DNA from 2 places in the Latilactobacillus parafuchuensis genome. Region 1 is predicted to be linked to the other one. Evidence: predicted binding sites of a transcription regulator. Region 1 holds the regulator's gene; the other holds the start of a gene.

What was found. Region 1 encodes HrcA, which represses chaperone genes, less so after heat shock. Its sites were predicted from a motif close to TTAGCACTCNNNNNNNNNGAGTGCTAA; they were not measured.
Region 2: a site for HrcA is predicted at 6,722-6,748, ahead of clpP (ATP-dependent Clp endopeptidase proteolytic subunit ClpP). Genes of this name have one in related genera too.

Annotation. Positions count from the first base shown of each region.
Region 1 is NZ_CM143875.1:1,717,633-1,729,897, forward strand. Features, by position in the region: gene ribF (riboflavin biosynthesis protein RibF) at 1-900, shown strand, start outside; gene hemW (radical SAM family heme chaperone HemW) at 905-2,044, shown strand; gene hrcA (heat-inducible transcriptional repressor HrcA) at 2,560-3,618, shown strand; gene grpE (nucleotide exchange factor GrpE) at 3,633-4,211, shown strand; gene dnaK (molecular chaperone DnaK) at 4,247-6,094, shown strand; gene dnaJ (molecular chaperone DnaJ) at 6,217-7,374, shown strand; gene ACVPPQ_RS08485 (APC family permease) at 7,473-8,870, opposite strand; gene ACVPPQ_RS08490 (Cof-type HAD-IIB family hydrolase) at 9,119-9,892, opposite strand; gene ACVPPQ_RS08495 (response regulator transcription factor) at 10,054-10,788, shown strand; gene ACVPPQ_RS08500 (ATP-binding protein) at 10,788-12,221, shown strand.
Region 2 is NZ_CM143875.1:254,277-266,541, reverse strand. Features, by position in the region: gene uvrA (excinuclease ABC subunit UvrA) at 1-596, shown strand, start outside; gene ACVPPQ_RS01535 (HdeD family acid-resistance protein) at 670-1,206, shown strand; gene ACVPPQ_RS01530 (GNAT family N-acetyltransferase) at 1,306-1,860, shown strand; gene rapZ (RNase adapter RapZ) at 1,996-2,880, shown strand; gene ACVPPQ_RS01520 (gluconeogenesis factor YvcK family protein) at 2,877-3,911, shown strand; gene whiA (DNA-binding protein WhiA) at 3,914-4,858, shown strand; gene ACVPPQ_RS01510 (MarR family winged helix-turn-helix transcriptional regulator) at 4,954-5,406, shown strand; gene ACVPPQ_RS01505 (DsbA family protein) at 5,475-5,996, opposite strand; gene clpP (ATP-dependent Clp endopeptidase proteolytic subunit ClpP) at 6,108-6,692, opposite strand; gene ACVPPQ_RS01495 (peptide deformylase) at 7,468-7,878, opposite strand; gene ACVPPQ_RS01490 (glycoside hydrolase family 73 protein) at 7,924-8,499, opposite strand; gene ACVPPQ_RS01485 (nucleoside hydrolase) at 8,708-9,655, shown strand; gene ACVPPQ_RS01480 (MucBP domain-containing protein) at 9,786-10,793, shown strand; tRNA gene ACVPPQ_RS01475 (tRNA-OTHER) at 10,921-11,020, opposite strand; partial or broken gene ACVPPQ_RS01470 (SDR family oxidoreductase) at 11,265-11,905, shown strand; gene ACVPPQ_RS01465 (NAD(P)-dependent alcohol dehydrogenase) at 12,260-12,265, opposite strand, start outside.

The DNA of each region.
Region 1 (12,265 bases):
CCAACACCAGTGGTTTTAGCGTTAGGCTTTTTTGATGGGGTTCATCGTGCGCACCAAGCCGTGATTGAAACGGCGCAAAAAGTGGCACGCAAAAAAAAGATGCCTTTAGCGGTCATGACGTTTAATATTCATCCCGCGATTGTCTACCGTCACGTGAACGAAGCGAGTTTTCGTTATTTATCGACGACTGAACGCAAGCAAGAATTGATGGCGGACTTAGGCGTTGATATTTTGTACGTCGTGCATTTTAATCCAGCTTTCGCGAAGCTTGCACCCCAAGCGTTTGTCGATCAATACTTGGTTGCCCTACACGCTGATACGGTGGTTGCTGGTTTTGATTATACGTATGGGCAAAGAGCAGTTGCGAATATGCAGACGCTCGCGTCATACGCACAGAACCGTTTTGAAATTGTAACGGTGGCTGAACATGATTATCAAGGCACTAAAATTGGCTCCACCTTAATTCGAGAAGAACTCGATCGCGGTCAGATTGATGCCGCTAACCAATTATTAGGGTATATTTATCGAACAACTGGCGAGGTTGTTCACGGTGAAGCGCGTGGGCGCGAACTCGGCTTTCCAACGGCTAATATTGCCGCAACCCAGCCCGAACGGTTACCAGGGATTGGCATTTATGCTGTCCGGATGTTTGTCCGTGAGCAATGGTATCTGGGGATGGCTTCGATTGGCCGCAACGTGACGTTTCATGATGATAACCCGGTCACGGTTGAAATTAACTTGCTCGATTTTAACGGCGACATCTATGATGAAACGGTTAAAGTCGAATGGCACCACTATTTGCGTGGCGAAGTGAAGTTTGAATCGGCCGCACAATTAATTGAACAGCTCCATCAAGATAAAGCTGATACACGAGCGTATTTTAAAGAATTAGAGGGGTAATTAAATGGCGGGTGCTTATATCCATATCCCATTTTGTGAACATATTTGTTATTATTGTGATTTCAACAAGGTTTTTATTGAGGGCCAACCGGTTGATGATTATGTCGACATGTTAATCCGTGAATTCCAACTAGTAATGGCGGAACATCCTGATGAACCCATTGAAACGATTTACGTGGGTGGTGGGACACCAACGACGCTCTCACCAGCGCAACTGCAACGGCTATTAGATGGTATTCATCAATATTTACCATTTAAAGGTGGCGAATTCACCTTTGAAGCCAATCCCAACGATTTACAAAACACTGCGAAGTTGCAGGTTCTTAAGGACAACGGTGTCAATCGTTTAAGTATTGGGGTCCAATCGTTTAATGATCAAATACTGAAAAAGATTGGGCGGATTCATCGCAGTGCGGATGTTTATCGCGCAATTGATAATGCACGGCAAGTCGGTTTTGAGAATATCAGTATTGATCTGATTTTTAGATTGCCTGATCAAAGTGAAGAAGATTTTATGGATAGTCTAACCAAAGCGTTGGCGCTTGATTTGCCGCACTATTCAACCTATTCGTTAATTCTGGAACGCAAAACGATATTCTATAATTTAATGCGCCAAGGTAAGTTACGTTTACCATCGCAAGACGTCGAAGCGCATATGTATCAAGCGGCGATTGATAGTTTCCAAAAGGCGGGTTTAGAACAATATGAAATCAGTAATTTTGCCAAACCCGGTTATCAATCAGCCCATAATTTAACGTATTGGCGCAATGAAAAGTATTTCGGTTTTGGGGCGGGTGCTTTTGGTTATCTAGGCAAAGATCGCTATCATAATTTTGGCCCGATTCAACAGTATCTGGAACCGTTACACGACAATAAAGTGCCAGTGATTGAACGTCATGTCTTACCGTTAACCGAACAGATGGAAGAGGAATTATTCTTAGGATTGCGAACGATGCAAGGCGTGTCGATCCAACGGTTTCAAGAAAAATTCAAAATGCCACTCCAAGCCGTTTACGGTGATACCGTAGCCACGCAGATTGCGAAAGGTTATTTAAAACAAGAAGGCGACTGGTTACGCCTAACGGAATCCGGCAAGTTCCTAGGCAACGAAGTCTTCCAAGAATTTCTGTTAGACGAATACTAAGTGCTGAACAAGCCGATAAGCTTCTGAGTATAGCTTAATATCGCGGATTATGACGGTTTATGTCATGATTCGTGATATGTTGCTAGACGGAAGAAGCTGGCTTGAGAAGCACGTTAAAGAAACGAAGTGCTGGTTCGAACTGGTCAGACTTTGAGGATTAACCTAAAAGCGATAATTATGGGTGTTTTTACCCATAATTGTTGCTTTGTAGTTAACCGGAAAAGGCTAGTTCGGGAAGCACGTTAAGGAAAATAAGCGCTAGTTCGAGCTGCTCAGATTTTGAACATTAACCGAAGCTAGATGCAAAAAGGCTGTTCAACCAAATCATTTTGGTTGAACAGCCTCTTTGTTTGGCATCGCTCTGACTGGAGACTGGTCGCCTATCAGCCTCAAGACCGATTTTGCTGAAAATGGTAAAAAAAGCGGTCCGATTCTTGACTTTATTTGACGTTCTTGCTATATTAATACTTGTAATTAGCACTCGTAATAATCAAGTGCTAAAAAGAGGTGATAACATGCTGACCGAAAGACAATTAATGATTCTTAAAGAAATTATTCGTCTTTTTACCGAGAGTGGTCAGCCGGTGGGTTCTAAAAAGTTAATGGCAGAATTACCAATGCACGTCAGTTCGGCAACGATTCGGAATGACATGGCTGATTTGGAGAGTGTCGGGTTGATTGAAAAAACCCATTCTTCTTCCGGTCGAGTGCCTTCGATGAAGGGGTATCGTTATTATCTAGATCACCTGATTCAACCGGCAACGCTCAATCCAATTGATGTCGCGACGGTGCAACAATCGTTTGGTCATCGTTATCATAAGATTGATGAAATTGTGTCCCAATCAGCGAATATTTTATCCAACCTAACCAGCTACACGGCGATTACGTTAGGCCCGGAAGTCGCTGAGATTCGTTTAACCGGTTTTCGATTGGTACCGCTCAGTAATCACCAGGTGATGGCGATTATTGTCACGAGTGCCGGGACGGTTGATAATCAAGTCTTCTCGATTTCGCAACATATTTCGGGAGACGAGCTTGAAAAGGCGATTCGGATTATCAACGAACATCTGGTCGGTCTACCGTTAACGGTGGTCAGTCAGAAGTTGAAGACGGAAGTCCCCGCACTGTTAACGCAGTACATGGCTTCCCCAGGTGGTTTCTTGAATATCTTCGATGATGTTTTGAAACAAGCCTCTCAGGAACGGTTATACGTTGGTGGACAGATGAATTTGTTGAACTTCTCGCAGTTTGCGGATGTTGATCAACTGAAGTCAATCTATAATATCATTAATCAATCAGACGATTTAGCGAAGTTGTTGGATTTGTCACCCGGCAGTGCCAACAATCAGGTTCAAGTCCGATTAGGCGATGAGATGACCAATGAGCTCTTGAAGAATTACAGTCTGATGACTGTCAATTACGATGTTGGCGAACATGGTCAAGGTCTGATTGCTTTATTAGGCCCCACTAGCATGCCTTATTCACGGATGATCGGTTTATTAGACGTCTTCCGTGAAGAATTAGCGAGAAAACTAATTGATTATTACGCCGATTTTGACGATAATCAAACTTAAAGGAGTGTGTTTGTTTGACAGAGCAAGACCAATCAGTAGACGAAACTAAGACACCGGTTGAACCAGCGGAACCAACCACTGAAACACCGGAGCAAGTAGTTGAAACTGATAAGACAGAAGCCACTGAAGAAGTTGTGGAAGATCAACCTTTAGTTGACTTACAAAAGAAGTATGACGATTTAGAAGATAGCTATTTACGCTCACAAGCTGAAATTAAAAATATGCACGCCCGCCATCAAAAAGAACAAGCCAGCTTGTTGAAATATGATGGTCAAGCGTTAGCTAAAGATGTTTTACCTGTTTTAGATAATTTAGAACGGGCCTTAGCAACTGAAGCAACTGATGATAATGGTGAACAACTTAAAAAAGGCGTTCAAATGACTTATGATCACATGCTTAACGCGCTAAAAGACCACGGCGTTCAAGAAATTGAGGCCGCGGGCAAAACCTTTGATCCGACCATTCATCAAGCCGTCCAAACGGTGGCTGTTGAAGGAGATCAAAAAGCAGACACAGTCGTTCAAGTTTTCCAAAAAGGTTATTATTTGAAAGACCGTGTTTTACGCCCAGCAATGGTCGTTGTCGCACAATAATTAATTAAAAAATTTAAAAAAAGAGGGAATTAATAATGAGTAAAGTAATTGGTATTGATTTAGGCACAACAAACTCAGCAGTTGCCGTATTAGAAGGCGGCCAACCAAAGATTATTACAAATCCAGAAGGCGCACGGACAACACCATCTGTCGTTTCATTCAAGAATGGTGAAATCCAAGTTGGTGAAGTGGCTAAACGCCAAGCAATCACTAACCCAGACACAATCGCATCAATCAAACGTCATATCGGCGAAGCTGGTTACAAAGTCACAGTTGGCGATAAGACTTATACACCACAAGAAGTTTCAGCAATGATTCTCCAATACATCAAGAAATTCTCTGAAGATTATCTTGGTGAAGAAGTCACTGAAGCGGTTATTACAGTGCCTGCTTACTTCAATGATTCACAACGTCAAGCGACTAAAGATGCTGGTAAGATTGCCGGTCTTGAAGTTAAACGGATTATCAACGAACCAACAGCTTCAGCTTTAGCTTACGGTTTAGACAAGACTGAACAAGAAGAAAAAGTTTTAGTTTATGACCTTGGTGGTGGTACTTTTGACGTTTCCGTCCTTGAATTAGGCGACGGTGTCTTCCAAGTGCTATCAACAAATGGTGATACACATTTAGGTGGGGATGATTTCGATGACGCCATTATTGCTTGGTTAGTTGAAAAATTCAAAGCTGAAAATGGCATTGATTTATCAAAAGACAAGATGGCTATGCAACGTCTAAAAGATGCTGCTGAAAAAGCTAAAAAAGATTTATCTGGTGTCACAAGCACTCAAATCAGCTTGCCATTTATCTCAGCTGGCGATAACGGCCCAATGCATTTGGAAATGACTTTATCACGTGCTGAATTTGATAAATTAACATCTGACTTAGTTGATCGTACTCGTATTCCTGTTCAAAACGCATTGAAAGATGCTGGTTTAACAGATAATGATATCGACAAAGTTATCTTAAATGGTGGTTCAACTCGGATTCCTGCTGTTCAAGAAGCCGTTAAAAACTGGACTGGCAAAGAACCAGATCATTCAATCAACCCTGACGAAGCCGTTGCAATCGGTGCTGCTGTTCAAGGCGGCGTTATCTCAGGTGATGTGAAGGATGTCGTATTACTTGACGTAACACCTTTATCATTAGGGATTGAAACAATGGGCGGTGTCTTCACTAAATTAATCGACCGGAATACAACGATTCCTACAAGTAAGGCTCAAACATTCTCAACTGCTGCTGACAATCAACCAGCCGTTGATATCCACGTCTTACAGGGTGAACGTCCAATGGCCGCTGATAACAAGACATTAGGTCGTTTCCAATTGACTGATATTCCTGCTGCACCTCGTGGGATCCCTCAAATCGAAGTTAAATTCGATATTGATAAGAACGGGATTGTCAATGTTTCTGCCAAAGATTTAGGCACTAACAAAGAACAAAAAATCACAATCAAGAGTTCATCAGGTCTTTCAGACGACGAAATCGATCGTATGATGAAAGAAGCCCAAGAAAACGAAGAAGCCGATTCAAAACGTAAAGAAGAAGTTGATTTAAAGAACGATGTTGATCAATTAATCTTCCAAACTGATAAGACAATGAAGGAACTTGAAGGCAAAGTTTCAGATGACGAATTACAAAAAGCAAAAGATGCTAAAGAAGAATTAGTCAAAGCACAACAAGAAAACAATCTTGAAGACATGAAGACGAAACGCGATGCATTAAGTGAAATTGTTCAAGAATTGACGGTTAAATTGTATCAACAAGCCCAAGAAGCTCAAAAAGCTGAAGGCGGCGCTGAAGGTGCAGATGCAACCGATGCTAAGACTGATGATAGCACTGTCGATGGGGACTTCGAAGAAGTTCACGATGACGACAAGAAATAATGTACTTTAAAAAAGGCCAAAACCTAGTATGGTCTAGGGCTTTGGCTTTTTTTAAGCCAAAAATTATGCTATTCTTGTTAAGGTAGATTTTACGTGAGTAAGTAAATGAATGGAGGCCCACAATGGCTGATAAAAGAGATTATTACGAAGTCCTAGGCATTTCACGCGATGCCTCGGACGCCGACATTAAAAAGGCTTATCGTAGCCTTTCTAAGAAGTATCACCCAGATATCAATAAGGCCCCAGATGCAGAAGCTAAGTTTAAAGAAGTCACTGAGGCTTATGAGGCCTTGAGTGATCCGCAAAAAAGAGCCGCTTATGATCAATACGGTCATGCTGGTATGGATCAAGGTTTTGGCGGCGGTGGCGCCGGTCAAGGCTTTGGTGGATTCGGTGGCGAACAAGGCTTCGGCGGCGGTGGCTTTGAAGACATCTTTAGCCAATTCTTTGGTGGTGGCGGCGGTGGTCGTCAACAACCGAATGCTCCTCGTCAAGGGTCAGATTTACAATACCGGATGGATTTGAAATTCAAAGAAGCAATTTTTGGGAAAGAAACAAAAGTGTCCTATAATCGCGAAGCAGAATGTCATACCTGTCATGGTTCTGGTGCTAAACCTGGAACGAGCGCGGAGACGTGCCATAAATGTCACGGTGCGGGTCAAATTCAAGTTGAACGCCAAACACCACTTGGTCGTATGATGTCACGCGAAACGTGTGATGTCTGCGGTGGGACTGGTAAAGAAATTAAAGAAAAATGTACCACTTGTCGTGGGACCGGTCGTGAAGACGAACGCCATACCGTTAAAGTGACGGTGCCAGCAGGTGTTGAAGATGGTCAACAAATGCGTCTTCAAGGTCAAGGCGAAGCCGGCACGAACGGTGGCCCTTATGGGGACTTGTTCATCGTTTTCCGGGTTGAACCTAGCAAGGAATTCGAACGGGATGGTGCTCAGATTTATGTCGAAGTGCCAATCACGTTTGCACAAGCCGCTTTAGGCGATGAAATTGAAGTCAATACGGTTCATGGTCCAGTTAAACTGAAGATTCCAAGCGGCACGCAAACCCATACGTCCTTTAGATTACGGGGCAAAGGGGTGCCTAAGTTACACGGTAACGGCAATGGCGATCAAAATGTGACCGTTAAAGTCGTGACACCGGATAACTTAAATGCGAAACAACGTGATGCGCTTAAAGCGTTCGCAGTTGCGAGTGGCGATTCCGTTAATCCGCAAGACAGTAATTTGTTTGATAAGATTCTAAATAAGAAACATAAAAAATAAGCGGTGTCAGTCATCGTTTATTAATGAAGGTCAAATTAAAACCCGTTATTATCCAAGAAATCTGGATAATAACGGGTTTTGTTTTGGTTAGCAATCGATTAGTGTTTTTGACCTTGTTGACTGTGACGATAACCGTAAGTGAAGTAGATGATGAGGCCAATCACGAGCCAAACGGCGAAGACCATCCAAGTCACGGCTTGCAATTGCGTCATCAAGAGCACGCATAATAGACAAGAAACGATTGGTAATACGGGGTAGAGTGGGACTTTGAAACCGGTTGGTAATTCTGAATAGAATGGCATTTTACGTAAGAAAACAATGCCGAGTGAAACCGTCGCAAAAGCGAATAGTGTCCCGATATTAACCAGTTCGGTAATTTTATCGAGTGGGACGACCATCGCAATCACGCTGGTAATCACGGCAAAAATCCAAGTATTCGCAACTGGGACGTGAGTTTTCGGACTAACTTTTGCAAAAATGGCGGGTAATAGACCATCCCGACTAATTGCAAAGATTAATCGGCTGCCACCGTAAGACATGACCAGTAGAACGGTGGTCATACCAGCCACGGCGCCTAAAGCCACGACACCGGCAATCCAATTTTGGTGCATGAATTGAAGGGCGAACGCAACCGGATCACCGACGTTCAGTTTCGTGTAATGGACGACACCGACTAAGACGGCTGCCACGGCAGCATATAACAGTGACGCAATTCCTAATGACGCGATAATCCCAATCGGCATATTCCGTTGGGGATTGATGACTTCTTCAGAGGCCGTTGAAACGGCGTCAAAGCCAATGTAAGCATAGAAAGCGAACGCAGCCCCTGATAGGACGCCAGCGCCACCATAGGGCAGGAATGGTCGATAATTAGCGGGTTTGATATAAAAGACGGCGACCCCGATGAAAATGGCGATCACGATAATTTTAACCCCAACCATGATGGTATTGATGCGAGTTGATTCTTGGAGTCCGTTTGACAGTAAGAAACCAATGATTAAAATAATTAAACCAGCGACTAGATTGATACTCACTGGTTGGCCTGGTGTCCAAGCCGTTGAAATCATTTTAGGGAGATGAATGCCAAAACCGGCAATTAAATTTTGGAAATAAGCGGACCAACTCACCGCAACAGAGGCGACCGCGAAGAGGTATTCAGAAATGAGCGCCCAACCGAGTAACCATGCGATCAGTTCGCCAAAAACGGTGTAGGCGTATGTATAGGCGCTACCAGCGAGCGGAATCGTTGACGCGAATTCGGAATAACAAAGAGCGGCTAGCGAACAGACGACTGCGGCTAATAGGTAAGAGAGCATCGCACCGGGGCCGGCGTATTTAGCGGCGACAATCCCAGGTGTGATAAAAATCCCAGCCCCGACGACGGCACCCACGCCCATGGCAGTTAGGCCAAAAGCGGTCAGATGACGTTCCAACGGACTGTTTTTGAATTGTTCAGGATTAATCTGTTTCTTAGTGAATAATGAATGATTTCCCATAGTAAACTCCTTATGAAAATGATTAAATTTTAATTAGTTAATTTTAATCGTTTTAGGGGTTAATCGTCAAGCTTAATTTTCAGAAAATTATAAAAATAGTGGTAGTATGCAGCCATAACGTGCTTCTCAAGTAGCCTTTTCCGGTTAACTACAAAATCAGCGTTATGATTCAGAGTACAAATCATAACGCTGATTTTTAGGTTAATGCTCAGTTGCTACCCGCAACTCAACACACTTACTTGGTTACTTTAAATTAAATTCCAATGGCGGAGGCCTTCGATAATGCCGCCTTCGGTATTTTTGCTGGTGATGTATTGGGCTTGAGCTTTTGCCGCTTCAATACCGTTGCCCATCGCAGTGGGGTGATCAACGTAGGCGAGCATTGGGATGTCGTTGGGGCCATCACCAAAGGCATAGGTTGGAATGCCGGCTAAACCTTGTGATTCGATTAAGCGTTGAATCCCAGTTTGTTTCGAACCACCGAATTCGACAGTATCAATTGAATAAGGCCCGTTGCGGTAGAAAGTTAAGTCTTGGTTTAACGGGTTGGTGTAAGCTAAATCGTTTTGTTTGGTGAGAATCAATAACATGTAGATTGGATTATTTAAATAGTAGTCAGCGTCAACTGTTGGAACTGGCGCATTGACGAAATCGTAAGCTTCTTGCGTCGTGGTTGTGACGTTGGTGATCCGAATCTCTTTTTTATCGTAAAAAGCAATTGCTTCATCAGCAGCCTTAGCCGTCGCAACGGTTTGTTGAATCACGTCAGTCGGAATCGTCCCTTGATAGATGGGTTGGCCTTCAAATTGGATGTAGCTCCCGTTTAACGTAATGAAAGAATCAATGCCGGTTTTCGCTAAGGCGTCTTTGATTTCAATTGGTGAACGGCCCGTTGAGATAATCGGTAAATACTGATTTGCACGCAATTGGCGAACCGCGATTGCGACGGCTTCGTCAACCGTCGATTGTTCGTTGTAAAGTGTGCCATCTAAATCAAAAAATACAAGTCCTTTATAAGTCAAAATAAATAGCCTCCTAATGTAATGGGTATCTAAATATGCTAGCATGCTTATCAGGGGGATGCAAACTGGAATCGGCAATTCTTAAAATTTATGGACTATTTTGTGAAGATTATTAATTATACGGTATAATATAGTTATAACTTGAAAGAGAAGGAATTCAAATGAAAATATTAATGGTTGAGGATAATAAATCCGTATCAGAAATGATGAGCATGTTCTTCTTAAAGGAACAATGGGATGCTCATTTTGCATACGATGGTAACGAAGCCGTTGAACAGTTTAGTGCTGATCCAATGAGTTGGGATATCATTACGTTAGATTTGAATTTACCGGGTCTTGATGGCATGCAAGTCGCTCAAAAGATTCGCCAACTGTCTAAAACGGTGCCGATTATTATGTTGACGGCGCGCGATTCAGAAAGTGATCAAGTCTTAGGGCTCGAATTAGGTGCCGACGATTACGTCACGAAGCCGTTCAGTCCGATTACGTTAATTGCGCGGATTAAGGCGTTGCACCGTCGCGCCGAATTGGTTGAAGAACAGATTGAAGCTGACGAACAGGTTGAAGAAGCTGCTAACAGTGATTATGATGTTCAAACCGATCACTTTAAGATGAGTTCTAAAACGCGTGAAGCGTATCTGTTTGATGAACCCGTCTTAGATTTAACGCCGAAAGAATTTGATTTATTAAAAACACTCGCTAAAAATCCGCGGCAGGTCTTTTCCCGCGAACAACTCCTAGAATTGGTTTGGGACTATCAATATTTTGGTGATGAACGGACAGTCGATGCCCACATCAAGAAACTGCGCCAAAAAATTGAAAAGGTTGGTCCCCAAGTCATCCAAACCGTCTGGGGTGTTGGTTACAAATTTGATGATTCTGAAGTGAAACGTTAATGAAATTAATTTATCAATGGATGCTGGCCTTTTTTGGGGTGATTATGACGACCATTGTGATTGTTGGGATTGCTTTTACGCAATATTCAACGAAAACGGCCTACAATAACACTTGGGACCAACTAGAAGGGTACGCATCGGTCATTGAACGTGAAGCCTTTAAACAGGGGTCACAAGCAACTTTGTCGAAGCAATTTATTGATGACGGACGCGCGATTTTGTCGCAACAACACGTCAGCTTTAATTTCTTCAATGCCCAAAATGAAATGGTTTATCCAACACCGGACGCCAATGTTTCGGTCAAGAAGAAGTATTGGAAACACCTTAAGAACGGACAAGTCCAACGTTTAAGTATGAGTAGCGATGCCCGTCAATTTAATACGACCCAGGAACAACTGGTGGTCTTTAAACCGGTTTTCTACAACAATAAGTTGATTTACGTGATTGGGGTCGCCTCCTCATTACAGAATGTCAAATCTAGTCTAGTGACGATGCGTAAAAATCTATTGATTGCCTTTTTACTGTCAACCATCGGTGGGATTTTACTCAGTTATATTCTGGCTCGTTATCAAATTTCACGAATTAATCGGTTGCGGAACGCGACTCATTTGGTTGCTGAAGGGGACTTTGACGTCCAAATTGAAAATCCGGGTAAGGACGAATTAGATGATTTAGCCACTGATTTTAATGAAATGGTACAATCGTTGAATGAATCCGAAGTCGAGATTAAGCGCCAAGAAGATCGACGTCGTCAGTTTATGGCCGATGCCGCCCATGAAATGCGGACGCCGTTAACGACGGTCAAGGGCTTATTGGAAGGGTTGCAATACGACGCGATTCCTGAAGAAATGCGTGAGAAGAGTATTACGTTGATGCAAAATGAAACCAACCGTTTAATTCGCTTAGTCAATGAAAATTTAGATTATGAAAAGATTCGCACCAACCAAATTAAATTGAATCAACAACGATTTGATGCGGTGGATGCTTTGCAGAATATTCAGGAACAATTACAGAAAAAAGCCGCTGAATCGGGCGATGCGTTAGTGATTGACGCGCTTGAAAAAGTGCCAATCTACGCGGATTATGACCGCTTTGTGCAAGTCATGTTTAACATCATTCAAAATGCGATTCAGTTTACAGCGGACGGTCAGATTACCATTACGGCGAAAGAAGGTTTCCACGAAACCATCCTAACCGTTAGTGATACCGGGATTGGCATGACAGATGAACAATTAAAGAATATTTGGGAACGTTACTACAAGGCCGATCCTTCCCGCAAAAATACGAAATACGGGGAATCCGGTTTAGGGTTAGCGATTGTTCACCAACTCGTCCAACTGCATAAAGGGACGATTGAGGTTCAAAGCCAGCCAGATCAAGGGACGACGTTTACGTTAACTTTTCCAGATGAAATGATTGAAGAAGAACAATAAAAAGCCAATGTCAATTCCTGAGAATGGTTTAAGTATGCTATCCT
Region 2 (12,265 bases), 790 kb from region 1:
ATTTCTTGCCAGACGTGTACGTGCCTTGTGAAGTTTGTCATGGAAGTCGTTATAATTCTGAAACGTTGGAAGTCGTTTACAAAGGTAAAAACATCGCGCAGATTTTAGCGATGACCGTTGAAGAAGCTACGACCTTCTTCGAAAACATTCCGAAGATTGCGCGTAAATTACAAACCATTGTCGATGTCGGTTTAGGGTACGTGACGTTAGGTCAATCGGCCACGACACTTTCCGGTGGGGAAGCCCAACGGATGAAGTTAGCAGCGGAACTCCAAAAACAATCAACCGGTAAAAATTTATACATCTTGGATGAACCGACCACTGGTTTGCATACTGATGATATCAAACGCTTATTAGTTGTTTTGGAACGGTTAGTTGATGAAGGCAATACGATTTTAGTGATTGAACATAACCTTGACGTGATCAAGACTGCCGATTATGTGATTGACTTAGGGCCTGAAGGTGGCGACAAAGGTGGAACAATCGTCGCGACTGGGACACCGGAAGAAATTGCCGCAGTAGCCGATAGTTATACGGGGCAATATTTAAAGCCAATTCTAAAACGCGACATGCAACGAACATTAGCAGATCAATAAATTAACACTCTGACTTGAGCATTTGCGTTAAAAAAAGTATGATAAGGGTATCAATTTGTATGGGGTGAAGTGTATGTTTAGAAAGAATGATTGGGAATTTGATTGGTCAGAACTGATGACTGGTGTGATTTTTCTAGTAGTGGCTTATTTCTTATTTAAGAAACCCGGCGTTGCTTTATCTGGTTTTGTGATGGTGATTGCACTTGCTGCGATTATTCGTGGGATTGCCAAGTTGAGCGCGTATCGTCATTTACGTGAAGATACCGGCATTCGGGCAACCTTGATGTTGATTAATGCCATTTTGGATATTATTCTAGGGTTCCTGTTCATCTTCAACGTGCCGGTCGGTATTATTAGCATTAGCTACGTCTTTGCGGCTTGGTTCCTAGTGGATGCGATTGTTGGTTTATTAAACGTCGGTCATTTAAAACAGTTCAATCTGTTTTTATACGTCGTTTCAATAATCTTAGATATTTTAGGGATTGTCGTCGGCTTATTGCTCTTGATGAATCCAGTTGTGACAGCGGTCACGTTAGCGACTTTAGTTGGTTTCTATTTTGCCATTCTAGGGGTTAACGCTATCGTCATTGCTTTTGCGCGACGGATGTAAATTTAAAATCGGTCTATCCCTAAGTTGCGGGATAGACCGATTTTTTTAAATGATTTTTAATTGAAAACGTCAACTCATTAAAACGGAGGAAAAACAAATATGATCATTGAAACAAAACGGTTAATTTTAAGACCGTTTACCCCAGATGATGCGTCAGCCATCTATCAATATGCGAAAGATCCTAAGATTGGGCCGATCGCGGGTTGGCCGGTGCACACCAGCGTGGCCAATAGCCGTCAGTTGATTGAACAATATCTAATGAAACCAGAGGTCTATGCTGTTACGTTAAAAGCCAATCCAACCGAAGCTATTGGCAGTGTCGGGCTAGAACTGATTAGCGCCGGCGATGGACAACTTTTTATGGGCGCCGATGATGCTGAAATTGGTTATTGGATCGGCGTGCCATTCTGGGGTCAGGGCTTAATCCCAGAAGCGATGGCGGCCTTAATTGAACATGGTTTCGAGGCTTTGAACTTGGCCAATATTTGGTGTGGTTACTATGACGGTAATCACCAATCAGAACGGGCTCAAGCTAAACTCGGCTTTCAACCAGCCCTGACGGTTGATGAAATGTATAATCCAATCTTGGACGATACCAGACAAGAACATTTTACGAAACTAACCAAGAAACAATGGTTAACACAGAAAAATTAAATTGAAAAGTTAGTCAATGGTCTACCTGTTGGCTAACTTTTTTTATTGATTAACATGGCTAAATAAGGTGTGTTCGCTTTCAAAGACACACCAGGAATGTTACAATGAGCAAAGCGATAAATGAGGAGTGGTAGGATGACAGATACATTGAACTTAGTCGTGATTACAGGAATGAGCGGCGCCGGTAAAACCGTTGCCATGCAAAGTTTTGAAGATTTAGGTTATTTCTGTGTGGATAATATGCCACCCACCTTGTTACCCAAGTTTTGGGAACTGGTTAAAGAATCGGGTAAGGTCACTAAAATTGCGCTCGTCATTGATTTACGGTCGCGTGCTTTTTATGATGAAATTATTGAAATGTTAGCTAATCTGGACAATACCCAGTTTGTCACCACTAAAATTCTCTTCTTAGATGCGTCAGACGAAGAATTGGTCTCACGGTATAAAGAAACGCGTCGGTCTCATCCGTTAGCGATGGAAGGCCGGTTGATGGACGGGATTCGCAAAGAACGCGCCTTATTGACTGAAATTCGAAACCGTGCGCAGATGGTGGTCGATACGTCAGCGATGTCACCACGTCAATTACGCGAACAAATTTTTCACGTTTTTAAAACCAGTGACAATCCCTCATTCCATATTGAAGTCATGTCGTTTGGCTTTAAATATGGGTTACCGATTGATGCCGATATCGTGATGGATGTCCGGTTCTTACCCAATCCCTATTATGTGCCTGAATTTAAAGAATTAAACGGCTTAGATGCGCCAGTGCGTGATTATGTGATGGCGCAACCCGCAACCGAGAAGTTTTATCAACAACTGAGCGGGATGTTGAAAGATATCATGCCCGGCTATTTAGAAGAAGGTAAAACCAGCGTGACCATCGCGATTGGTTGTACGGGTGGGCAACACCGCTCTGTCGCGTTAGCACAACGGTTGGCCGATGATTTAGCTGTCGACTACCCAGTTGATGTGACCCATCGGGATATGAAGAAACGAAAGGAAACGGTGAATCGGTCATGACAGCCGCAAATCGCATTATTCGGGTGATTAAAGGTCGTCAGCCTAAAGTGGTTGTGATTGGTGGTGGGACCGGACTCCCCGTTATCTTGAAGAGTTTACGGGAACAAAACGCGGATGCGACTGCGATTGTGACGGTCGCTGATGATGGCGGTTCGTCTGGCGTCATTCGGGATTACATCAACGTCGTGCCACCGGGTGATATTCGGAATGTTTTAGTCGCTTTATCAGATTTACCACAATTAACCTTGGATATTTTTCAATATCGGTTTAAATCACACGATGCCTTTTTCTCGGGCCATGCGATTGGCAATCTGATTATTGCGGCGTTATCTGAAATGGAATCCGGCATATTCGATGCGGTACAACGGTTATCCGAAATGATGGAAGTTGATGGGCACGTTTATCCGGCCGCCAATGTGGCATTATCGTTGAATGCCCGGTTTACAGATGGCACGCAATTAGTGGGCGAATCTGAAATTTCAGCCGCGCGCAAACAGATTGAACACGTTTGGGTGACGAAGACCGCTGATGACGGTGAAGGCCAACCAACGGCGATGCCCGAAGTTATTGAATCGATCATGGCTGCTGATGTGGTTGTTTTAGGTCCGGGGAGTCTATTTACGAGTATCTTACCGAATTTGATGATTGAAAACTTAGGACAAGCCGTTACCCAAACAAAGGCAGAAGTTATTTATATTTGTAATATCATGACCCAAAAGGGTGAAACCGAACGTTTTACGGATGCTGATCATGTTCGGATATTAAATGAACATTTGCAACAAAATTTTGTGGATACCGTGTTAGTCAATACCGGCCGCGTGCCAGAAAACTATTTAGATCATCAGAAATATGATGAAATTTTATGGCCGGTTGAACATGATTTTAAAGGATTACGTCAATTGGGTTGTCGGGTCATTTCCGATAATTTTTTGGAATTACGCAACCATGGCGTTTTTCATAATGGTCAAAAAGTCGTTCAAGAAATTATGAACTTGGCTTTTCAGGTGAATACAGCTAAACGAGGTGAATAAGGATGGCTTCTTACGCTAGTGAGGTCAAGAAGGAATTAACCCAGTTAGAAGTTCATCCAGAACACGCGCGGGCAGAATTAGCGGCTTTGATTCGGATGAATGGTTCGTTAAGTTTGATGAATCATCAATTTGTTTTAAATGTTCAGACTGAAAATCCGGCGATTGCTCGTCGAATTTATAGTTTGTTACGGCAAAATTATCAGATTGAATCAGAACTATTAGTGCGTCGTAAGATGAAGTTAAAGAAAAATAATCAATATATCGTACGATTAAAATACGGAACGAACAAAGTGCTCAACGATTTAAACATTGTTGAAGCTGATGGCTTTACGATTCATACCCAGGTTTCGGAGGATGTCATTAACGAGGATCAACGGGTCCGCTCTTATTTACGGGGAGCTTTTTTGGCTGGTGGTTCGGTCAATAATCCTGAAACCAGTCGTTATCATTTGGAAATTTATTCTTTATATGAAGAACATAATCAAGATATTGCACAGATGATGAATCGCTTTGGCTTGAACGCCAAAACCACGGAACGTCGGAGTGGTTACATTACTTATCTGAAAGAGGCCGAAAAAATTGCGGATTTCTTACAGGTAGTGGGCGCGACGAATGCAATGTTGAAGTTTGAAGATATCCGGATTGTCCGAGATATGCGGAATTCGGTGAATCGCCTGGTTAATTGTGAAACGGCCAATTTAAATAAAACAATCGATGCGGCGACGAAACAAATCGAAAATATCGAATATTTAAGAGACACTATCGGTTTGGATAATCTACCGGTTAAACTCCGCGAGATTGCGTTATTACGTTTGGAATTCCCAGATATTACGCTCAAAGAACTTGGCGAACGGATGCCAAGCGGGGCGATTTCTAAATCTGGCATTAATCACCGCTTAAGAAAATTAAATCAATTAGCAGAAAATTATCAGCAAGGCGTCATATAAAGGTGTACAATTTAATTGTTGGTCCAGTTTGACTTATGCAATTTAATTCTATATGATATGCTTACCAGTGGACACTATTAATTGGAGGAAGAAATATGGTTGAACCAGTTTTATTAGATGAACAATTATGCTTTTCAATTTATCGTGCGCAAAAGGCGTACAATCACTTTTACGGAAAGGTTTTAAAACCGTTTAGGTTAACGTACCCACAATTTATCGCGATGCTAGCGTTATGGGAACATGGCACGATGTCGGTTAAAGAGTTGGGACATCATCTAGAACTTGATAGTGGCACCTTAACACCGCTATTGAAACGTCTAGAAGCTGATGGTTGGGTTAATCGTAACCGAGCAGCTGATGATGAACGCCGCGTTGATGTCTCATTAACGCAAAAAGCTGAAGATCAAAAAGATGAAATCTACGAACGCGTTGGTGGTTGTACCAACTATTTAGATTTTTCAAGCGATAAATATCATGAATTACGCCAAAGTATGAATGAAGTCGAACGTCATTTAAATGCGATTCAGGTTGAAGAAGGCCGTTTCTAATAGGTCGCTATAAAAAGGGTCTAACCAGATCAGTAGTTGACTACTCTGGTTAGACCCTTTTTTGGTGCTTATTGCGAAATTAATTGTTCTAATTCGGTCAGATCAATTGATTCATCAAAAATATGTTGACCGAGAATAATCGTAGGGACAAATTGAATATTAGCCGTTTGTGCTTCGTGTTCAATCGCAGCTAAGACCGCTTGATTATTTTGAGGGGTCAATTTTAGATTCTGTTTAAGATACAAATCAAGTTCATTGGGCGCTAAGTCGGGGCGCCAAGTGGGTTGGTGTGTGTATAGGAAACGAATCGCGTTGACGGCCGTTTCCGGTTGGTCAAACGGTAAATAGGTGTGGGCTAAATTACCCAGTTGTAAATCATCTTTATCCTTGTTTAAGGGTTTAATAATCCGCCGGACGCGACCTGCTTTAACGGCTTGGGTTAAGAGTTGATCCGAACGATAAAACCATTTACGACAATAAGGACAAGCCAAATTTAGAAATTCGACGGTCGTAATCGGCGCTGATTCGGCCCCCAGTACAATGCCGCCGTCGATCGTGACTTTGTCTGCTTTAATGACACTAATATCCATCTTAAAAGCCTCCTTTGATTCCTAACCAAGTATAGCAAAAATGGGGATCGTCTTAAAAAATTATGAACTAAAAAAGCCAATTCCGCGAAGAATTGGCTTTTTTAGTAGTGGTTATTTAGGTTGGTTAATCATGATATCGTCAATCAAACCATAATCTTTGGCTTCTTGGGCCGTCATGTAGTTATCACGATCAGTATCTTGTTGTAGTTTTTCAAACGTTTGACCAGAATTGTCGGCTAAAATTTGATTTAAACGTTTCCGAGTTTTCAAAATTTCGCGCGCAGCAATTTCGATTTCAGTTTGTTGGCCTTGGGCGCCACCTAAAGGTTGGTGAATCAAGACGGTTGAGTTAGGTAAGGCAAAACGTTTGCCTTTGGTCCCAGCTGATAATAAGACACTCGCCATTGATGCAGCCATGCCCATTGCGATGGTTTGAACATCAGATTTGATGAAGTTCATCGTATCCATAATCGCTAAACCAGCGGTGACAGAACCACCGGGTGAGTTGATGTAAATTGAAATGTCTTTGTCAGAATCTTGGGCATCCAAGAAAAGTAATTGTGCAATAATGGTGTTTGCCATTTGATCGTTGACTTCACCAGATAGCATAATAATCCGGTCTTTTAATAGACGTGAATAAATATCGTATGAACGTTCGCCACGTGACGTTTGTTCAATAACTGTAGGTACTAACATTGAATTGCCTCCTTATATGAACCAGAGTTTAAGCACTCTGAAATCTATAAATCAAATTTTACAGCAAAGGTCAATTTTGGTCAAATGGAAAGCCTCTTTTCTGAAAATATTTAGTGATTTTGCGTCAAACTTTAAAATATGTTATACTGTTAACAGTTAATCAGCACTTATCACTGTAGAATCAAGTATTATTTGAAGACTTTAATCAAACTGGAGTAACCCTGGAGTTACAAGTAGTGTAAAGAGGCGGCTTACGCTGTTTAAACGAGAAAATATTTAGAACCACAAGAATTAAACATAATCGAATTAAATTAAAATCATGCAACTCTAGTGAAGTTGCCCCGAACATTAAACCAACGTGTTTAATGGTGGTATCAGCAAGCTTGATACCCAGAATATTATGTTACAATTTAATATGCGAAATTAATTAGAAAGCCACCCAGCAATGGGTGGCTTTCGTCAATTAGAGCGTCAAAAAAGTTGGCTGAGAAGCACGTTAAAAAACTAAGTGTGTTGAGTTGCGGTTAGCAACTGAGCATTAATTATAAATAACCGATAATCTCGTTCTTAAGATTATCGGTTATTTTAGATTAAGCGGAAGTTGTTGCAACTCAAAAGCACGTTAAAAAACTAAGTGCGTTGAGTTGCGTTCAGCAACTGAGCATTAATTATAAATAACCGGTAATCTTGGTCTTAAGATTATCGGTTATTTTAGATTAAGCGGAAGTTGTTGCAACTCGAAAGCACGTTATCAATTGCCTATCGTTTTTTAAATCTAAATCAGAATCCCTTCACAATGGTCAACTTCGTGTTGGATAATTTGGGCAATCCACTCGGTAAAAGTTTGTTCTTGGACTTTAAACTGACGGTCTTGATAACGAACAGTAATGGTTTCGTAGCGGGTGGTTGCGCGTTGACCGGTTAAAGATAGACAGCCTTCCTCAGTTTTGTAGGGGGTACTTTTTTTGATAATCGTTGGATTGACCAAAGGTAGCGCAATCGGACCCATTTGGCACACGATAATGCGCTGATTGACACCAATCATATTGGCCGCCATTCCGACACAGCGTTCAGTATTAGCGGCTAATGTATCGAGCAGGTCGGTGATGACTTGTGAGTCGTTGATAGTGGCTAGTTTCGCTGGTTGTGCCAGAAAAGTTGGGTCGTGCATAATGGGTTTAATCATGGGAACTCCTTCAAGAAAATTAATAATTCCATCATAGCACAATCGTTACGAATCGTACTTCGCCAATTTATAAATTTTGATGGTTTGAATTAATTTGGCGGCGTAGTCCGGATCGGTTGCGTAGCCCGCTTGTTGGAGGGTTTGCGCCTGGGTCGCGTAATCCGTTTGCTGTTTGAGAGTGGCGTAAGTGCCAGCGCTGAGAAATTGACTATGATCTTCGATGGCAATTTGTAGATTAGGGTAAATTTTAAAATAGTCTTTAATCGTCACGCGTTTTTGATTTTCAAATTCGTCAGTCGTCATTAGAATTTTTTGACCTTGGTAATCGCCTTTGACCCCGAATAGATTGTGGGCTTTCACTGCTAAATCACTACGGCCCCAATCCGATTCAATAATCGCTTGCGCAATCACGATACTAGGTAAAACTTGTTGTTGGGTTTGATAAACGGTTTTGGCAGTCGTCCCAATTTTTTGAATAAAACGGTCTTGACGTTGTGTTTCTTCCGTCGGGGTTTCCCAGGTGCGCTTAGTGGGGGTGGCTGTTTTTTTGAAGCAGCCGGTCAGTAATAGGCAAGCGATAATTGGGACTAATAGGACGTAATGGTGTTGTTTAATGGTCATTGAGGAACTCCTTAATTGAATTGATAAGCAAGTTTTAATATACCAGAAAATAACCATTTAGCGGTTATTCGTAAATTAAATAAAGGACTTCTTAATCAATATCAGTAAAAATTAATGATTAACGCTCTGGTTAAAATTTACGAAAGGGTTTTTATGCGGTAAACTGAATGAGTACGACTAATCGTTTGAACTAAGGGAGGCTTTTGGAATGCAACATAAGATGATTTTAGATTTAGATACGGGGATTGACGATGCGCTCGCCATTGCGTATGCACTCGGTTCACCCGAAATTGAATTAATCGGCATCACTTCCGAATACGGTAACGTGTTAACTGAACGAAGTGTGGTCAATAGTCAACAAATATTGAATTTATTACAGCATCCAGCAGTCCCAGTTTACCAAGGTGCCGGCCACGCATTGAATCAAACTGATTTTTCAGTTTTACCGATTAGCGCCGAGATTCACGGCCAAGATGGGGTTGGCGATATTCATCTCCAACAAGCAGTTCCCACCGGTGAAACCGAATCAGCCGTTGATTTCTTATTAACAGCTTGTCAACAATACGGTTCTGATTTAACGATTGTCGCGACCGGCCCAATGACCAACTTGGCCTTAGCGATTCAAAAAGATTTACCAACGTTACAAAAAGTCGGTCAAATCGTGATTATGGGTGGCGCATTAACGGTGGCCGGCAACGTGTCACCATTTGCCGAAGCCAATATTAATCAAGATCCAGAAGCTGCTGATTTGTTATTCAAGAGTGGGCTTCCCGTGACGATGGTCGGCCTGGATGTCACTTTACGGACGTTATTCACGAAAGCCGATACGGCTGAATGGCGGGCGATTGGGACTGAAGCCGCGATTAAATATGCGGATATGGTCGATTATTACATCAAGGCTTATGAAGTCACGTCTCCCCACCTCCACGGTTGCGCGCTCCACGATCCATTAGCGGTCGCCGTGGCCATTGACCCCAGTCTCGTCACGACTTTCCCCTTAAACTTAACGACTGAGACAACCGGACCTTCTCGTGGTCGAACGATTGGTGATAATCTTCGCTTGGAAGATTCGACGACGCGGACGCAAGTGTGTGTGCAAGTCGATACGCCACGCTTCTTAAATGAATTTAAAACGAGAATTGGCCAACTATTATAAATATAAAAGGGAAAAGACTAGCTAAAATAAAGTTAGTCTTTTTTATTTTACAATTACATTGCATTTATGTTACAAACATATTACAATGTATTTGTTGAAACGATTACATTATATTTGGGAGGTTTTTTTGATGAGTAAAAATGGGTTAGGATTGTTGACGATGGTGGTTGGTACGCTATTAATCGGGATTAATACGCAAACGGTTTTGGCAGCGGATGCACAAGCTAGCACATCAACGGCAAGCATCTCCCAAAAGGTGGACTTAGAAAGTCAACAAACATCGAAAGAATCTAGTGTGATAAATGAAAAGACGGGGCAAGTGGTTGTCCATTATGTTGATGAGAGCGGACAAGTGATTGCGCCAGCTAAGACCTATTCAGATCGTATTGGTTATCCTTTTACAATGCAGCCAATCGATATCGAGGGCTATATGTACAGTCATTATAGTGGTAATATCCCTGCAGGATCAATGAAACAACAACTTCAAGAATTTACATTTGTCTATCAAAAGAAAACGGCTGATAGTCAACGCAATGTTGTGATTCAATTTGTAGATGAATCTGGTTATCAATTAAAGGCTAATCGTGTTCAAGTGGGTCAGCTGAATGAAAAATATAGTGTTGTTCCAGACCAAATAGCAGGGTACACTTTATTAGATGAACAAAACGAATTAAATGGTATCTATCAGAATTATTACAATATTTTAACATTGGTTTATCGGAAAACAGTGGATCAAGGGTCATTGACGACGCAATATGTTGATCAAAATGGACAAGCAATTATTGAATCGACAATCACTTCTGGTGAAGTAGGATCGGCGTACGCAGTAACGGCAAAACAAATTAATGGTTATCAAGTGACTGGACAAAAAGTAATCAATGGTCAATATCGGAATGATCAGCAAACAATTCAGTTTGTTTATCAGAAAATTGCTAAACAAGTGACGACAGTAACCCCTAACAACAATCAGATTGTGAAGACGGCAACGTCGGACGCTAAATTGACATCTGATAAGCAAGTACCTACTAAAACAGCTAAGTTGCCACAAACTGGTCTGACTTCTAATGACAAGTTGGTTGGTATTGGGTTAACGGTCTCGATGTTTGGATTGTTAGGCTTTATTGTTAAACGTTTCTAAATTGAACTAATTGGAAAAGCATCTTTTATTGAGGTGCTTTTTTAATTTGCACAAAAAAGGCCCGCTTTTCAGCGGGTCGAGTGTGTGTGTGAAAAAAGAGTAGGTGCTTGCTGGGGGTAGCAGCAAATCGAGTTAGCGGGGGTTGAACCCGCATCGACCAGCATTGAATTTTCTTGGGAGGAATTTCAAATGAGGGAGGTCTGTCCTACCTGTTGGACGATAACTCATTGGTGGTACTAGTCAAGTTCTCTAGGGAAGGACTCGACTTAATCGCTCAGATGATTTCTTGGGGGAATTTATCTGATGTCTAAAGAATAACAACAAGTTATGAATTAAATATGAACAAACTATTGAAAATCTGCTAAGAATTATGGGTCAAAAAATGTTTTATGGACAACGAGTGTCTTTGTTTGCTTATTAAAAGTAAGACGCTTACACTTTAGTTATTCATTAATCAAAGGGGACTTAATCATGACAACTGTATTAATTTTAGGGGCACACGGCCAGATTGCGCAACTCGCACGCGAACAATTATTGACGCAGACCGATAGCCAATTGACGCTATTTTTACGCAAGGCCAACCGCCTTTCAATTCGCGATGCCCAGCGCGAACAAATCATTGAAGGCAACACGACCAATCAAACTGCCTTGGTAGCCGCTATGGCGGGTGTTGATGTCGTCTACGCCAATTTAGCCGGCAGCAATATTGAACAACAGGCCCAGAGTGTGGTGACCGCGATGCAATCAGCTGGCGTTAAACGGTTGATTTGGATCTCGACACTCGGTATTTATGACGAAGTGCCGGGCCGTTATGGCAATGGAACCATCAAATGTTGGATAACGGTTATTTACCAACCTACGCTGCCGCGGCTAAAGTCATCGAAGAATCCGATTTAGACTATACAATTATTCGCCCAGCTTGGTTAGACAACCATGATGAAATTGATTACGAAATCACGCATCGTCACGATCAATTTAAGGGGACGGAAGTGTCACGCAAGAGTATCGCCGCCTTAGTGACCCACCTGATTCAAAACCCAACGGAAGCCAACCGCGATTCGCTAGGCGTCAACAAACCCAATACAGAAGGCGACAAACCGAAATGGTATTAATGCAGAGTGCGAGTTCTCACGGGTAGCTTCTGAGCATTAGCCTAGTTCCGTGAACAGAGTGCGTTGCGTGACGGTCAGCACCTGAGCATTAATAAGGATAACTCAATAATCTAGATTTTAAGATTAATGGGTTATTTAGATTAAGCGGAGGGTGTTGTCACGCAAAAGCAAGTTTCAAAAAAAGAGTGTGACTCAGCCGGTTAGCTTCTGAGTATAGCCTAGAGTAGTAAATTATGACCGGTTTTAGTCATGATTTACTACTCGTAGCTAAACGGAAGAAGTTGGCTGAGGAACACGTCTCCATCAAAAAAACCATCAATCCTTTCAAAGGGTTGATGGTTTTTACGTTAAAGCTTAAAC